Regions from separate parts of the Mesorhizobium sp. ES1-6 genome, predicted to be linked through region 1. Evidence: riboswitches for the same ligand, from Rfam matches in the RefSeq annotation. Region 1 holds a riboswitch; each other region holds the start of a gene.
What was found. A riboswitch is a leader RNA that binds a small molecule or an ion and turns the genes downstream of it on or off. The one in region 1 is predicted to bind cobalamin.

Region 1 (5,479 bases):
CATGAACTCTCCTTGTCAGCGGCCTTGGCCGCGTCAGGCAAACCGGATAGCCGCCTTCGCCCGCAATTTGGCCGCCACCTCTTCCCGGTTGCGCGGATGCTGGTGGGTCTCGAGCGTATCAAGCAGCTCGCGTGCCGCCGCCGCGATAGCCTCGACCGCGTGATCGAACGCATGCTGGTTCTTGGCGGACGGCCGCGTCGTCCCGCTCAGCTTGCGGACAAACTGGAGCGCCGCGTCGCGGACTTCGTCATTGGTTGCCGGCGGATCAAAATTGAACAGGGTCTTGATGTTTCTGCACATCGTTTCCAAACCTCCTCTGGAGCCTTTTCAATCGGGACGAGCCTTATCCTCATTCATGATCGTGTCCAAAAGCCGGTGAGGCAAGCGCGTCGTTGGCGACCGGCCTCAGTCCGCGTCGAGCGGCTCGGTTCCGACCGGCTTGCCGTCGCGTGACAGCCTGATCTTCTCGACCTTGTCCTCGGCAGCCTTCAGCAGTCGGTCGCAATGCGCCTTCAGCGCCTCACCGCGCTCGTAGATGCGGATCGACTGGTCGAGCGGCACATCGCCACGCTCCAGATCATCGACGATCTTCTCCAGCGCGTCGAGCGCCTGTTCGAAGCTCATCGCCTTGACGTCTTCGTTGATCTCACCGCTCATCATTCATCCTTTCATCAGTCGCCCGACATGGGCGGCGACCGAAAATGCCAATCCCTGCAGATCGTAGCCGCCCTCGAGCAGGCTGACGAGCCGGTTGCCGCTGTGGCGAGCGGCGCGCTGCATGAGCTGGCCCGTCGCCCAGTCGAAATCGTCCTCGGTCAGATTGATCTCGGCCAGGGGATCGCGATGATGCGCGTCGAAGCCGGCCGAAATGATGATCAGGTCGGGCGCGAAATTGTCGATCGACGGCAGCACGCGCGACAGGAAGGCGTCGCGAAACACCTCGCTGCCGGTTTGCGGCGCCAGTGGCGCGTTGACGATGTTCCCGGCGCCGGTCTCGGTCTTCGCGCCGGTGCCGGGGTAGAGCGGCATCTGGTGCGTCGAGCAATAGAGCACCGAGGGGTCGTCCCAGAAAATATCCTGCGTGCCGTTGCCGTGATGCACGTCCCAGTCGACGACGGCGACACGTTCGGCGCCATGCTTCTTCTGCGCATAGCGGGCAGCGATCGCCGCTGTGTTGAAGAAGCAGAAGCCCATCGCCGTGGTCTTTTCGGCGTGATGGCCGGGCGGTCGGGCCGCGACGAAGACATTGTCGGCACAGCCCGCGAAGACGTCGTCGACGGCGGCGTTGGCGGCACCGATCGCGGTGATGACCGCCTGCCAGCTTTTCGGGCTGGCGGTGGTGTCGGCATCGATGCGGGCTATGCCCTCGTCGGGGATGGCGGCGCGGACACGCGCGACGAAATCGGCGGGATGCGCGTAGAGGATGGTCGCCTCGTCACCTTCCGGCGCCTGCACCCGGTCGAGCGCGGCGAAAGCTTCGTCGTCGAGCACGCGCTCGATGGCGCGCAGGCGATCCGGCCGCTCGGGGTGACCGGGCGGGGTGATGTGTTCGAGAAAGATCGGGTGTGTATAGAGACGGGTGACCATGTCCCCTATCTAGTGCCCCGGCGCCCCAATGACCATGCGCCGCGCTTTGATCGCTGGGGAAAATCACGTCCGCGTCTCGTAGTGTCGCTACGGGCATTGGCGTCGCCGGCACTTCGGCGTAAGGTGGGGACCTGCCTGGTGCCCGCCGGTCTGTTTGTGGCGGGAGAATCGGGAACACGGTTGAATTCCGTGGCGTGCCCAACGCTGTAAGGGGGACCGCGCCGGTAAATGCCACTGTCGATGACGGGAAGGCACCGGAGGCGGGTTGATCCCGAGCCAGAAGACCGGCCTGGCAGGCATCGATATCCGCATGGTCAGGCGGATATCAGGGATTGCAATCGCAAGGGGACACGCGATGCCGGAAGCCATGACCGCTCCTGTCGGCGACGGATTCGATCAGAAAGCGCGCGACGCGGTTTATCGCGCCATGTTCACGCGGCGCGACGTCCGCAGCCATTTTACATCGGAGGCGATCGATGACGACGTCCTGGCGCGGTTGCTGCTTGCCGCCCATCACGCCCCGTCGGTCGGCTTCATGCAGCCCTGGAACTTCATCGTCATCCGCGACCGGCAGCGGCGGGCTGAGGTGCGCGACCTGTTCCTGGCCGCACGAGAACAGGAATTGCCGGCGATCGAAAAAGAAAGGCGGGCGCTCTACCGCAAGCTCAAGCTCGAAGGCATTTGCGAAAGCGCGCTCAACATCTGCATCACCTGCGACCGCGAACGCTCGAAAGGCTCGCCGCTTGGACGATGGCACAATCCGGAAATGGATCTCTTCAGCACGGTCTGCGCGGTGCAGAATTTCTGGCTGGCGGCACGTGCCGAGGGTGTTGGCGTCGGCTGGGTCAGCATCATCGAGGCCGAGGCGCTGAAACGGCTGCTGGCCATTCCCGACCATGTAACGCCGATTGCCTATCTCTGCGTGGGCCGTGTCTCGGAGTTCGCACCGAAACCGGATCTTGAAACGCATGGCTGGGGACGACGGTTGCCGCTGCCCGACCTGATCATGAGCGAGACGTTTTGCGGCCAGGGAGAGGCACCGCTCAAATCGGCGGTGGCGCGCCTCAACATCCCCGACATTGCGCCCGCGAGTCCCGCCGATCAGCGCGTCGCGCCGGCCGTGCCCCAGCGCGAGCCGCCGAAGGTGGAGAGCGCCTTGTCCTTCAGTTCCCTGAACTTCGACGAGGCTTCGGCCAGCCTGGCATCCCAGGCGGCATCGGGCACCTGGCCTTCGATGGTCTTGAAATAGACCTGCATCAGGCAAGCGATGGCAAAGGGCTCGATGAAAGCCGCCTTGAAGGCCCAGGCAAAGACGATGGCCAGCACGAAGGCCCAACCGGCGAGTTGCCCGGGCATGACGTAGAGAATGGCGGCGGCCGGCGCCAGCATCAGCAGGAAGATCACAAACGACACGCCCCACATGATGACCGCTAGCCAGACGGCGTTCTTGACCATGGTCTTGCCGTTCTGGGCGTAGAGCACGACGCCTTGGCGCGCGGTTTCGAAGGGCGAGGACGAGTTGATGCGAATGTTGTAGCCGAGGATGATCTCGTCGACATAGGTCAGCGACAGGCGGATCACCGTGTTGAGGAAGGCGACCAGGCCGCTGAGGCCAGGAATGGGCAGGAAGGGGGCGACGCCGCCGAGCAGGCCGGTGATGGCGCGGATGGCGCCCTTGACCAGCTGGTCGACGACGAAAAGGATGTTCGCTTCGGCAAAACGCTCGGTCACGACCTGCTTTGCGTAGGCGATCTGGTTCTGGCCGTCGGGAACGTCATGACCGTCGATGAGATGCACCATGACGGCGATGTGGCCGGCCTTGACGACATAAAGGATGTATTCGCGCAGCCAGTAGACGGCGATCGAGACGACGCCAAAGCCGACCACGCCGCCCCACAGGGCAAAGGACAACGGGCCGTCCGGATCGGTGGAGATATGGCCGACGCCATAACCGACCGAGGCACCGGTGCCGGTGGCCATGATGTAGGCCAGCGTGATGCCGAAATAGACGATCATGCGAAAGACAATGAAGGGCCAGGTCCGCACCATGATGGACACCGACCTGCCGATATCAAAATCCCACATGCCCGATTCTCCCCCTCAGAGATGGCTGGGGGAGGATGCGCTCAAACCGGCTGTTGTCAATTGCGGGCGGTGGCGTCCCGCCATGGCGGTTCAGCTTGACCGCGCTTGCGGCTTTTTCAGCAGGCCTTCGAGCAATTGCTTGAACGCCGCCACAACCATCCTCGACGTCGCCTCGGGATCCTTCGCATTGGCGATGCGCTGCGCGGCCTGACTGCTCGCCCCGTTGATCAGCCGCGCTGCCGACTCCGGGTCGACACCGGGGACGACCACCCCTTCCCCCTGCAGCGCGATTAGATGATCGGTCATTGAACCGACACATGCACTGGCATTCGACCATTGCGCCGGGTCGCCCAGCACGGCCGGGCCATCCCGGAACATGATGCGCTGGATTTCCGGCTCCAGCGCCATTTCGATATAGGTCGTGCATTCGTCGACGAAATGCTGCCAGCGGGTCGGCGCCCTTGACGCAACCTCATTCACCCGGGCGGCCATTTCCGCGTCGATTTCAGCGATAACCGCCTCCAGCAGGCCCTTCTTGTCGCCGAAGTGATGATAGAGGGCGCCGCGAGTCAGCCCGGCCGATGCGGTGAAATCGTCCATCGACGCTTCGGAATAGCCGATAGTGCCGAAAGCCTGACGCGCCGCGGCGATCAGCTTGGCTCGTGTCTCGGCGATCATCTCCTTGCGTGGTCGGTGCATGCTCTGGTCCTATCCACATACGCTCCGTATGCCAATTGACATACGCGACGTATGGTCTATTTAACACTCATACGTATCGTATGTAATTATCAGATCGCCTTTTGTCGAGGAACCGGATCATGCATAATCCCTACTCCGAAATCTTCCGGGCCCGCGGAGCCAAAGGCTTTGCGGCCGCCGGCTTCCTGGCGCGCCTGCCGATCGCCATGGCGCCGATCGGCATCGTCGCGATGCTGTCGCAGACGCGTGGCGAATACTGGCTGGCGGGTGCTGTCTCGGCGACTTTCGCGCTGGGCAACGCTTTCGTGGCGCCGCAAATATCAAGGTTGGTGGACCGTCTGGGCCAGACACGCATCGTGGTCCCCACCACCATCATCACCGTGATCGCCTTCGCGGTTCTCATCGCGGCGACCAATCAGGATTGGCCGGTCTGGACGCTGTTCGCCTCGGCACTGGCGGCCGCGGCCATGCCCAGCATGCCGGCAATGGTGCGCGCCCGCTGGACCGAGATTTTCCGGGGACGGCCGCAGATGAACACCGCTTTCGCCTTCGAATCGGCGGCGGACGAACTGGTCTATATCGCCGGCGCGTCGCTGTCGGTGGGCCTCAGTGCAGGCCTCTTTCCTGAAGCCGGCGTTCTGGTCAGCACCGTGCTCCTCGCCATCGGTTCAACGGCTTTCATCCTGCAGCGGTCGACCGAACCGCAGGTGCGGCCGGTGGATCGCGCCACGAGCGGTTCGGCAATAAGGCTGCGGCCGGTGCAGATCATCACCCTTTCGCTCGTCTTCATCGGCGCGACCTTCGCCACGACGGAGGTGAGCACCGTGGCCATCACCAAGGAATTCGGCCAGCCGGGCGCCGCCAGCCTCGTCATCGGCGTCTATGCGCTGGGGTCGTTCGTGCTCGGCATCGTCGTCGGCGCTCTCAACCTGCAAGCACCGCTGCAACGCCAGTTGGCAATCGCGGTCGCCCTGGTCGCGTTGGGCACGCTTTTGCCGCTCACCGCCGGTTCGGTGCCGATGCTGGCGCTGACCGTGTTCATCAGCGGCGTGGCGATCTCGCCGACCTTCATCACCGCCTTTGGCTTGATCGAACGGCACGTGCCGGA
Region 2 (5,479 bases), on a different contig from region 1:
TGGCAAGCCGATGCCGGTAGGCGCGGCAAGGGCGGTGCTTTCGAGGGGCGATACGGCCTGGTCGCGCGTCTGCTGGCTGATCGATACCCAGGAGAGGCTGGCGGAGTATGGCGCGCTCGCCGACGAACTCGGTGTCGAGCTGCGCATCGCTTTCGAAATCGATGTCGGGTTGCATCGTGGCGGCTTCGCCGAACCGGAGGCCTTGTCGCGGGCTTTGAAATTGCTGCCGACCCACAAAGGGCTGCGCTGCGAAGGCGTCATGGCCTATGAGGCGCATGCGCCGCACATACCGGGCCTGTTCGGCGGGCCGGCCAAGGCGTTGGTGCAAGCCTCGGAACGAGTTGCGGCTTTCGTGGCGCGCCTCGGCGCCGACCAGCGAAGCATTCTCAACATTGGCGGCAGCAAGACCGCGCTGCTTCATCATGGCGGTACCGCCAATGAAGTGTCGATGGGCTCTGCCTTCGTGCTGCCTGGCGATTTCGACACGCCAGGCCTCGATGGCTTTCAGCCGGCCGCCTTCATCGCGACGCCGATCCTGAAAGTGGTCGAGCCGATGCTGCCCGGCCCACCGGCGGTCTCGCGCCTGCTGCAGGCGCTCGGCCGGTTTCCCCGCAAGGGCTGCTACCTCTATGGCGGCAAATGGATGGCCGAGCCGGTGTTTCCCGAGGGCATGAAGACGAACGGCCTGCTCGGCCTGTCCTCCAACCAGCAATTCATGGGCCTGCCAACCGACTCGACCGCAAAGCCCGACGACTACGCTTTCCTGCGGCCGACGCAGAGCGAGGCCGTGCTGCAGCAGTTCGGGCCGATCGCGGTTCTTTCCCGTGGCAAGATCGTGGATCGCTGGCCGGTATTGCCGATGATGTGATGGGGCAGACCGTCTCTAATAGTTGACTGCGTCAACTAAATGGGCGATCGTGTTTGGACAGGAGATGTCCATGACCATTCACCATCAGCCCGACAACGCTGCGCCCAACAAGGATCGGATCGATGCGGTTCGGGCCTTCAACCGGTTCTACACGCGTCAGATCGGGCTGCTCGACGAAGGGCTGCTGAAGAGCGCCTTCTCGTTGACCGAGGCGCGGGTGCTGTACGAGCTGGCGCATCGTGACGGACTGACCGCGACCGACCTCGGGCGCGATCTCGGCCTCGATGCCGGTTATGTCAGCCGTTTGCTGAAGAAGTTCGAGCGCCTTCACCTCATCTCCAGGGCCACCCTTGCTTCGGACGCGCGGCAGTCGACGATCGCGCTGACGCCGGCGGGCAGGAACGCCTTCGCGCCGCTGAACAAGGATTCGCACGACCAGGTCGCGGCGCTGCTCGATCGGCTGCCTGCCTCGGAGCAAGACCGGCTGGTCAAGTCCATGCGCACGGTACAGCGACTGCTGGATGACGGTGCCGAGCCGAAAATCCCTTACCTGCTGCGGCCGCCGCAGGTCGGCGACATCGGCTGGATCACCCGCCGGCAAGGGATGCTCTACGCCCAGGACTATGGCTGGGACGAAACCTATGAAGCGCTGGTCGCCGAAATCCTGGCCAATTTCGTAAAATCCTACGATCCGAAATGGGAGCGCGGCTGGATCGCCGAACGGGAAGGCGAGGTCGTCGGCTCGGTCTTCGTCGTGCGCAAGTCCGACCAGGTGGCCAAGCTGCGGCTCCTTTATGTCGAACCTTCGGCGCGGGGCCTCGGCATCGGCAAGCGCCTGGTCGAGGAATGCATCGGCTTTGCCCGCGCCAGGGGTTACAAGACGCTGACCTTATGGACCAACGACATTCTGACCGCCGCCCGGCACATCTACCAGGCAGCGGGTTTCAGGCTGACCGAGGAAGAACCCCACCATTCCTTCGGCAAGGATCTGGTTGGCCAGAACTGGGATCTCGATCTCTAGCGAGCTGTCCGGCAATGCCCGGTTGCTGGCGGTTTGCGCCAATGGTATCGAATACGGGTCGAAAAGGACCCTGGAGCGGCAAACGGTAAGCCCGCTCCCTTCCGTCAGATGGAAGCTCCGTTCCCATCCAGAATGGGAACCCACGGCAAGCCACGGCGTGCTTTGACGCCGGGCTTGGCGTTCGGGGTCCCGCCGATCGGCGTTCCTTCGTGTGCCAGGCGCCAACGAAGGAGAAGAGACAATGCCCATCATTCGCGCCGACACCGGCGTCATCACCCAGATCAACGTCTTCACCGTGCCCGAGGGCGGACAGCAGGCGCTGATCGACCTTTTGCGGGAGGCGGCAATGAGTTGTCGTGGCATTCCCGGCTGGATGTCGGCCAGCCTGCACAGGGAACTCGACGGCACACGCGTCGTCAACTATGCGCAGGCGCGGGATCAGGCGGCCATGCGGCGCGTCTTCGAGCATCTGCGGACGAGCGGTTTCCTCGATCGCAACCAGGCTCTGGGGCAGGCCCATCCCGGCCTCTATGAGGTCGCGCTCACCGTGGAATAGGCGAGCCGGCGGGCCGCGCCTCGGCTGCTGCCGGGGCGTGGCCCATTCGGCATCCAGCCCCTATGATTTGACCGGCACCCAGATCTCCAGCCCACCATTGCCGGTGCGGGCGTCGAATTCAGGGCCATAGCGCTCGAATTCCGGCGCGTCGGCGATTTCATGGCCTGAGGCGGGCAGCCAGCTGTTCCAGATCGTGTTGATCGTACGCCGGATGGTCGAGATGTGCTCGCGATGCGTGAACACGGCATATTTCTGTGCCGGCACCCGCACCCGGTAGAATTCCTTCGGCAGATCCGCGAAGTCGCGCACCTCGACGCCGACGACATAGTCGAAATTGCCGGCATCGTCGCCATTGAGGCAGACGCCGTAGAAAACGCCTGAAATCTCGCCTTGTATGTTACCGATGTATGGAGCGAAGCGCTGCCACTGCATCGGAATCCCGGCACTGGATTCGCAGCTGTAGCGCTCGCCGAGCCCGGCGACGAGGAAGGGCCGGCTGGTCTCGAAGCGCGGCGGCTGGAGTGTGGTGAGAAGTGAACTGTCCATCAGGATAGGCTCCACGAGGTCGAGGGACTTGGTCGAGCCTTGCGCGCGCACCAGTTCCGGCGTGGTGCCGAACTGGTCGCGGAAGGCACGGGTGAAAGCCTCATGCGAGTTGTAGCTGGCTTCGAGCGCGATGCTGAGAATGTCGGGCGCTCCGCCAGCCAGCTTGCGCGCCGCCTCGGTCAGCCGGCGCGAGCGCATGTAGCCCATGACGGAGCGACCGGTGGCGGCGCCGAAGGCGCGCGTCACATGAAAGCGCGACACGCCACTGCTTTGCGCGACGTCGTCGAGCGTAACGACGTCAGGCAGATGGCTTTCGACAAACCATAGCGCTTTCTCGGTCGGGTTCATGTGCTCCTCGCATTTGGCATCCGCATCCTGGCGCCTCGCAGCCCGCCCAGTTTGATCGAAATTGCGCATGGCGCAAATGGGCAAGCGGTCGCGCGTTCTCATTGGGTGCCTGCTGTGATCGGCTCGGATGGCCGTGTCGGCAAGGTACCGTCGAACAGCACGGTGATGGCCGTGTCGGCAGCGATTGACTGAGTGCATGTATTGTTATAACAGAACATAATGATCGTCTTGCCTCGGCGCCGCTCGCGGCCTAGGCTGCGACTCGTGATGGTCCCCGAGCCGAAAGGCGAGGGGTGAAAAGGGAACGCGGTGGGATCCGATTTGGGTCGAGGCCGCGGCTGCCCCCGCAACTGTAAGCGGCGAGCAAGATCCGGAACGCCACTGGCCGGCAAGGCTGGGAAGGCAGGATTGCGCGGAGACCCGTGAGCCAGGAGACCTGCCATCACCGAGTTGACCGGACGGGGTGTGCCGGGAGGAAACGTGGACATCGGTCTTGTCGGCCGGTCGACCAACATCCTTCCGTCGCCAGTTGTGAAAGTGACGGGACGTTGTACGGCGCAATCGATCGTATTCACCGCACCCAAAGGCACCAGATCATCGTGTGCACGCTTTGCCGCGACGTGCCGACCGGCGTCAGGTCTGGCGAAGCTCTGTGCGCCGAATTGCGCTCCCGTCTCTCGGCCCAGCCTGACCTGATGCGTGATTTCACGGTCGAGGGCGTGGCTTGCATGGCGGGATGCGCGCGCCCCCTGGCAGTGGCCTTCCAGGCGCCGGGCAAAGCCGCCTATCTCTTCGGCTCGATCGATGCAGAGGCCGACGCTGGCGATCTCGTGCGGTTTGCCAGGCTCTACGCTTCGCTTGCCGACGGCTGGTGCAATTCCGGACAACGTCCGCCGCGCCTGGCCGGCAAGACGCTGGCCCGCATCCCGGCACCGGGCAAGCCGGCGGATGGCAATCGATGACAACGCCGCTTCTCGATGCGCGCGACCTGAGCGCGACGGCGAATGGCCGGACTCTGGTCGATGCCGTCAGCCTGTCGGTGACATCAGGCGACCGCCTCGCCATCATTGGTCCCAACGGCGCCGGCAAGACCACGCTGCTGCGCATGTTGTCCGGCATGCTAAGGCCAAGTTCGGGCGAGGTGAGGCTTGGCGGGCGACGCCTGGACAGGATTTCGCCGGCCGAGCGGGCCCTGCATATCGCCGTCGTCGGCCAGACCGACCAGCCGGATCCGCGTCTGGCGGTGATCGACTATGTCGAGCTCGGCCGCGTCCCGCATGCCGGCCTGGGGCGCCGGGGCGAGGAGCGCGACATTGTCGTGGACGCGCTGCGCCGGACGGGCCTGTTGCCGCTGCTCGGCCGCACCATCGGCTCGCTGTCGGGTGGCGAACGCCAGCGCGCCCAGCTTGCCCGAGCCATCGCGCAGGTGCCCAAGATCCTGTTTCTCGACGAACCGACCAACCACCTCGACCCGCGCGCTCGCGCGCAACTGCTCGAACTGGTGGCCGGCTTGGGCATGACGGTGATCGCCGTGCTGCACGATCTGACGCTGGTGGCGCCCTTTGCCACCAAGGTCGCGGTGATGAATGAGGCGCGGCTGCAGGCTCTGGCGCCGCCGCACGAGGCGCTGACCCAGCAGCTGATCCGCGAGATTTTCGGCGTCGACGTGTTCCGCCTGCGCCATCCCACCGAGGATCGCGAGCTGACGGTGTTCGAGCTCCCGAACCGCGCCGCGCCGCCATCCTGATCGCCCTCTCATCATCCGATACGGTTCAACCAAGGAGCAAATCCGTGAAACGCCTTGCCATCTCGCTCGTCCTCTCGCTGCTCGCCTCGACGGCCTTCGCCTTCCCCGTCACCGTCGACAGCTGCGGCAACCCGCTGACTTTCGACGCTCCACCGAAGCGTGCGGTCATCCATGATCTCAACATGGCCGAGATGGCCTTCGCGCTGAAACTGCAGCCCTCGATCGTCGGCCTGACGGGAATCACCGGATGGTACAAGGTCGGCCCCGAATTCAAGGCAGAACAGGGTTCCATCCCAGAACTGGCGCCGAAATATCCAACGCTGGAGAATCTCGTCGCGGTCGAGCCCGATTTCTTCTTCGCCGGCTGGTACTACGGTATGAAGCCCGGCGGCG
Region 3 (5,479 bases), on a different contig from region 1:
CAGGCGCTCGGCCGCCAAGGCAAAGGCGTGCTCCTGGTTCATCGGCGCGCAATAGTCGAGCCGGTCGAGGTAAGGCACCGCCTGCAGATAGGTTTTTGCCTCGATCAGCTTTTCCGTACCGCGATGCAAGAGCCCGATATGCGGATCGACCCGATCGACCACTTCGCCGTCCAACTCCAGAACCAGCCTCAGAACACCATGCGCGGCAGGGTGCTGAGGTCCGAAGTTGATGTTAAAGTTGCGGACGGAGGTTTCAGCCATTACTGCTTTGCCTTCTCATCCCCTGGCAGCACGTAATCCGTGCCTTCCCATGGGGACAGAAAATCGAAATTGCGGAATTCCTGCTTCAGTTCCACAGGCTCGTAGATGACGCGCTTGGCTTCGTCGTCGTAACGCACTTCGACGAAACCGGTCAGCGGGAAATCCTTGCGCAGCGGATGGCCTTCGAAACCGTAGTCGGTCAGCAGGCGGCGCAGGTCCGGATGGCCCGAAAACAGCACGCCATAGAGATCGTAGGTCTCGCGTTCGAACCAGTCGGCACCGGGATAGACGCCGGTGACCGACGGCACCATCGTCTCCTCGTCGGCCTGCACCTTGACCCGGATGCGCACATTCTGCTTCGGCGAAAGCAGGTGATAGACGACGTCGAAACGCTTGGCCCGCGACGGATAGTCGGCACCGCAGACATCGATGATCGAGATGAACTGGCAGCGCGCATCGTCGCGCAGGAAGGCCATCACCTCGATCAGGTTTTCCGGCTCGACGTGAACGGTAAGCTCGCCATAAGCGAGCACAGCGTCACTGAAGCGGCCAGGCAGCTTCTCGCCGAGATAGGTCGACAGTTCGCTAAGGGATGCGGCCATGGATTTACCGTTCGATCGTGCCGGTGCGGCGGATTTTCTTCTGCAGGAGAAGAATCCCGTAGAGCAGGGCTTCGGCGCTCGGCGGGCAGCCGGGCACATAGATGTCGACCGGCACCACGCGGTCGCAGCCGCGCACCACCGAATAGGAATAGTGGTAGTAGCCGCCGCCATTGGCGCAGGAGCCCATCGAGATAACGTAGCGCGGCTCCGGCATCTGGTCGTAGACCTTGCGCAGCGCCGGCGCCATCTTGTTGGTCAGCGTGCCGGCGACGATCATGATGTCGGACTGCCGCGGCGACGCGCGCGGCGCGACACCGAACCGCTCCGAATCGTAACGCGGCATCGAGGTGTGGATCATCTCGACCGCGCAGCACGCCAGACCGAAGGTCATGAACATGAGCGAGCCGCTGCGCGCCCAGGTGATCAGCGCCTCGGTCGAGGTGACCAGAAAACCCTTGTCGGCAAGCTCATTGTTGATTTCGAGGAAGAAGGGATCGTCCTCCCCCACCGGCCTGCCAGTGTTGGGATCGATAACACCTTTGGGCTTCGGCGCGACGAGGGTGCCTGAACTGTCGTTCAATCCCATTCCAGCGCTCCTTTTTTCCATTCATAGGCAAAGCCGATGGTCAGCACTGCCAAAAAAACCATCATTGACCAGAAACCGAGCATGCCGATCTTCGAGAAGGACACTGCCCAGGGGAAGAGGAAGGCTACTTCCAGGTCGAATATAATGAACAGGATCGACACCAGGTAGAAGCGGATGTCGAATTTCATGCGGGCGTCGTCGAACGAGTTGAAACCGCACTCGTAGGCGGAAAGCTTTTCGGGATCCGGGTTGCGGTAGGCCACCAGGAACGGCGCGACCAGCAGCGCCAGACCGACCACCAGCGCCACGCCGATAAACAGGACGATGGGCAGGTACGAGCTGAGGAGTGCGTTCATGCAGCGGCTTTCCGTTGGCGCCAATCCACGTTGATTACAGCACCGGACCTTAATGCGGAAGCGTGACAGTTTAACCGCTGAACCGTTTTAAGAAGCCTATGCTGCAACGCGGCGAGGGTTAGCGCAGCACTTCCAGCGAAGCAAGTCAAACCTTGTTCAAAACAACGAGCTGGACGGCATTCCGGGAGAAACTGGTCTCATACGCTCCTGTTTGATTTCCTTCGCTTTTTAATCCACTTTTCTCTCCTGACAGGATTGCCACCAAAACCCTGCTAGCATGGGCTGGAATCACCCCATCACATCTTTGTCAAAGCACCCTCAGAGTGACGCCTGCATGAAGGAAAAGATTTCGCTTGCCACCGCCCGGCGCATCGCGCTCGCCGCGCAGGGGTTTCTCGACCCCCGCCCCGCCGGCACGCCCGACCGCCGCCATTTCGCCCGCGTTCTGTCCCGCACCGGCCTGCTGCAGATCGATTCCGTCAGTGCGGTGGTGCGCGCCCATTACATGCCGCTCTATTCGCGTCTTGGCCCCTATCCCCTCGCCTTGCTCGACAACGCCGCCGTGACGCGCAAGCGCACCGTGTTCGAATACTGGGCGCACGAGGCCTCCTTCCTGCCGGTCGAGACCTACCCACTGATGCGCTGGCGCATGCGGCGCGCCGAGCAAGGCGACGAAATGTATCTGGGGCTGGCCAAATGGGGCCGCGAGCACGCCGCCTATATAGAAGAGATCTACCGCGAGGTCGTCGAGCGCGGGCCGATCGCCGCTTCGGCGCTCGAAGGCCAGAAAGGCTCCGGCGGCTGGTGGGGCTGGAGCCACGCCAAGCACGCCTTCGAATGGCTGTTCTGGGCCGGCCGCATCACCACGGCACACCGTCGCGGTTTCGAGCGCTTCTATGACCTGCCGGAACGCGTGCTGCCGCAGGCGATCCTCGACCTGCCGGTGCCGGCGGCCGAGGACGCGCACCGCGAATTGCTGCGCATCTCCGCCCGCGCCCATGGCGTGGCGACATCGGGCGATTTGCGCGACTATTTCCGCCTGTCACCGGCCGATATGAAAGGCCGGCTGGAGGAACTGGTCGAACTCGGCGACTTGCTGCCGGTCCGTGTCGAGGGCTGGGACAAGCCGGCTTACCTTCACAAGGACGCCCGTATGCCGCGCAAGATCGAGGCCCGCGCCCTGCTGGCGCCGTTCGATCCGGTCGTCTTCGAGCGCTCGCGCTCGGAGCGGCTGTTCGATTTCCACTACCGCATCGAGATCTACACGCCGGCCGACAAGCGCCAATATGGCTACTATGTCCTGCCCTTCCTGCTTGGTGACAGGATCGTGGCGCGCGTCGACCTCAAGGCCGACCGGCCGGCCAGTGTCCTGCGCGTCCACGCGGCTTATGCCGAGCCCGGCGCACCGCCAGAGACGGCGGCTCAGCTCTTCGAGGAACTGAAGCAGATGCAGGGCTGGCTAGGCCTCGAACGCATGGAAGTGACGCCTGCCGGCGATCTGGGCCCGGCGCTGGCCGACATCACGGTGTCGTAAGCTCGCGTTGACACCGCTGCCCGCAAGAGCCTAAATCCGATCCAGACGGTCTCCTCTCAGCAAAGGGAGGAGCCAAGAGGGAATGCGGTGCGGGCTGAAAACCCAAATCCGCGGCTGTCCCCGCAACTGTAAGCGAAGAGCCAAGGCCGAAAGCCACTGGGATTGTCCCGGGAAGGCGGCTACCCAAGGCGATGACCCGCGAGCCAGGAGACCTGCCGTCTGGAATGCAAGAATCCGATCGCCCGGCGGGTTTTCCGGGCAAGGAGCCTGATTTGGATCGCGACAGCAGTTTTTCGGCTGAAACAACAGACGTTTTGTCCGGCGAGGGTGATTCCCTGGCCGGCGTGACCGTCATCGTCTGCGCCTCGTGCCGCGACGAGACCGGCTCCGACGCCCATCCCCGGGCCGGCGAAATTTTGGCGGAAGACACGCGCCAGGCCGCCTCGGGCGAGAACATCCGCATCCGCACGGTCGAATGCCTCGGCAATTGCAAGCGCCGGCTGAGCGCCGCGATCCTGCGCGACGGCTGCTGGAGCTATGTGTTCGGCGACCTGACCACAACCAGCGGCGCCGATCTCGTCACCGGCGCCAAGCTCTTCGCCACCTCGACCGACGGCCTCATTCCCTGGCGGGGCCGGCCCGATAGCCTCAAGCGTGGCCTCGTTGCCCGCATCCCTCCTCTCGACATGCTGAAGGACTTGACATGACCGCTCCAAATTCGGCCGGCAATCTCTCCCGCGTTCCCTGCACCGTCGTTACCGGCTTCCTCGGCGCCGGCAAGACGACACTGGTTCGACATCTCCTGGAAAATGCCGGCGGCAAGCGCATCGCCATCATCGTCAACGAATTCGGCGACATCGGCATCGACGGCGAGATCCTCAAGGGCTGCGGCATCGACAGCTGCCCCGAGGAGAACATCGTTGAATTGGCCAATGGCTGCATCTGCTGCACCGTCGCCGACGATTTCGTGCCGGCGCTCGACAAGATCCTGTCGCTGACGCCGAAGGTCGACCACATCCTGATCGAAACCTCCGGTCTCGCTCTCCCCAAGCCTCTGGTTCAGGCTTTCCAGTGGCCTACGGTGAAGAGCCGGGTGACCGTCGACGGCGTCATCGCCGTGGTCGACGGTCCCGCACTTGCCGAGGGCCGCGTCGCCAACGACATGGACGCCCTGCAGGCGCAGCGCGCCGGGGATGACAGCCTCGACCATGACGATCCGGTCGAGGAAGTGTTCGAGGACCAGATCGCCTGCGCCGACCTGATCATCCTGTCGAAGAGCGACCTGATGGATGCCGCCGGCTCAGCCCGCGCCAATGCCATCGTCAACGAACATTCCGCCCGCGCCGTGAAGATCGTGCCGACGTCGCATGGCAAGGTCGATCCTTCGGTGCTGCTCGGGCTTGGCCTTGCCGTCGAGGACGACATCGAGAACCGCAAGTCGCATCATGACGGCGCGTTCGACCATGAGCATGACGACTTCGACACGTTCATCGTCGACATACCCTCGATCGCCAATCCTGACGAACTGGCCAAGCGCGTCACAGAGGCCGCCGAACAGGAAAACGTGCTGCGTGTAAAAGGCTTCGTCGAGGTCGGCGGCAAGCCGATGCGGCTCCTGTTGCAGGCCGTCGGCCCGCGCGTCAATCATTACTATGACCGTGCTTGGACGGCTGATGACAACCGCCGCTCGCGCCTCGTCGTCATCGGTCTGAAGGGGCTGAACCGCCCGGCGATCGAACGTATCCTCGCCGGCTGATTTCAGACACGGACCGCGATGCACATCCTCACCACGACCTCCGCCTCGCTCGACGACCTCGCCGAGCCTGTCGATCTCCGGCAGACGCCGGCGGATATCGTGGCCCTGTCCTTCACCGACAGCGACCTCGCCGGACTGGCGGCGGCATGGAAGGCGGAAGCCGATCGCCTGCCCTCGATGCGGCTCGCGGCACTGCGCGACCTGCGCCATCCCATGTCCGTCGACCTGTGGATCGACAGCGTCGCCCGCCACGCCAGGATCATTCTGGTGCGCATCCTCGGCGGCTATGACTGGTGGCGCTATGGTTGCGACCAGCTCGCGGCGATTGCCCGCGAACGCGGCATCAAACTGGCGCTGCTTCCCGGCGAAAGCCACGACGAGGAT

Region 2: it holds a riboswitch for cobalamin, as region 1 does, so the genes downstream of both, LB564_RS23005 (DUF1636 family protein) here and bluB (5,6-dimethylbenzimidazole synthase) in region 1, are expected to answer to the same signal.
Region 3: it holds a riboswitch for cobalamin, as region 1 does, so the genes downstream of both, LB564_RS19335 (DUF1636 family protein) here and bluB (5,6-dimethylbenzimidazole synthase) in region 1, are expected to answer to the same signal.

What each region holds. Positions count from the first base shown of each region.
Region 1 is NZ_JAIUGU010000004.1:48,484-53,962, forward strand. Features, by position in the region: gene LB564_RS12295 (pirin family protein) at 1-3, opposite strand, end outside; gene LB564_RS12300 (DUF2277 domain-containing protein) at 34-300, opposite strand; gene LB564_RS12305 (exodeoxyribonuclease VII small subunit) at 406-657, opposite strand; gene LB564_RS12310 (histone deacetylase family protein) at 661-1,587, opposite strand; cobalamin riboswitch at 1,707-1,895, shown strand; partial or broken gene bluB (5,6-dimethylbenzimidazole synthase) at 1,955-2,569, shown strand; gene LB564_RS12320 (hypothetical protein) at 2,689-3,672, opposite strand; gene LB564_RS12325 (TetR/AcrR family transcriptional regulator) at 3,763-4,371, opposite strand; gene LB564_RS12330 (MFS transporter) at 4,491-5,479, shown strand, end outside.
Region 2 is NZ_JAIUGU010000010.1:163,969-169,447, forward strand. Features, by position in the region: gene LB564_RS22985 (DSD1 family PLP-dependent enzyme) at 1-868, shown strand, start outside; gene LB564_RS22990 (helix-turn-helix domain-containing GNAT family N-acetyltransferase) at 939-1,889, shown strand; gene LB564_RS22995 (antibiotic biosynthesis monooxygenase family protein) at 2,131-2,445, shown strand; gene LB564_RS23000 (AraC family transcriptional regulator) at 2,506-3,339, opposite strand; cobalamin riboswitch at 3,591-3,798, shown strand; gene LB564_RS23005 (DUF1636 family protein) at 3,939-4,301, shown strand; gene LB564_RS23010 (ABC transporter ATP-binding protein) at 4,298-5,086, shown strand; gene LB564_RS23015 (ABC transporter substrate-binding protein) at 5,131-5,479, shown strand, end outside.
Region 3 is NZ_JAIUGU010000007.1:218,787-224,265, reverse strand. Features, by position in the region: gene LB564_RS19360 (NADH-quinone oxidoreductase subunit D) at 1-261, opposite strand, end outside; gene LB564_RS19355 (NADH-quinone oxidoreductase subunit C) at 261-863, opposite strand; gene LB564_RS19350 (NuoB/complex I 20 kDa subunit family protein) at 868-1,449, opposite strand; gene LB564_RS19345 (NADH-quinone oxidoreductase subunit A) at 1,440-1,805, opposite strand; gene LB564_RS19340 (winged helix-turn-helix domain-containing protein) at 2,140-3,339, shown strand; cobalamin riboswitch at 3,369-3,574, shown strand; gene LB564_RS19335 (DUF1636 family protein) at 3,612-4,046, shown strand; gene cobW (cobalamin biosynthesis protein CobW) at 4,043-5,095, shown strand; gene LB564_RS19325 (cobaltochelatase subunit CobN) at 5,114-5,479, shown strand, end outside.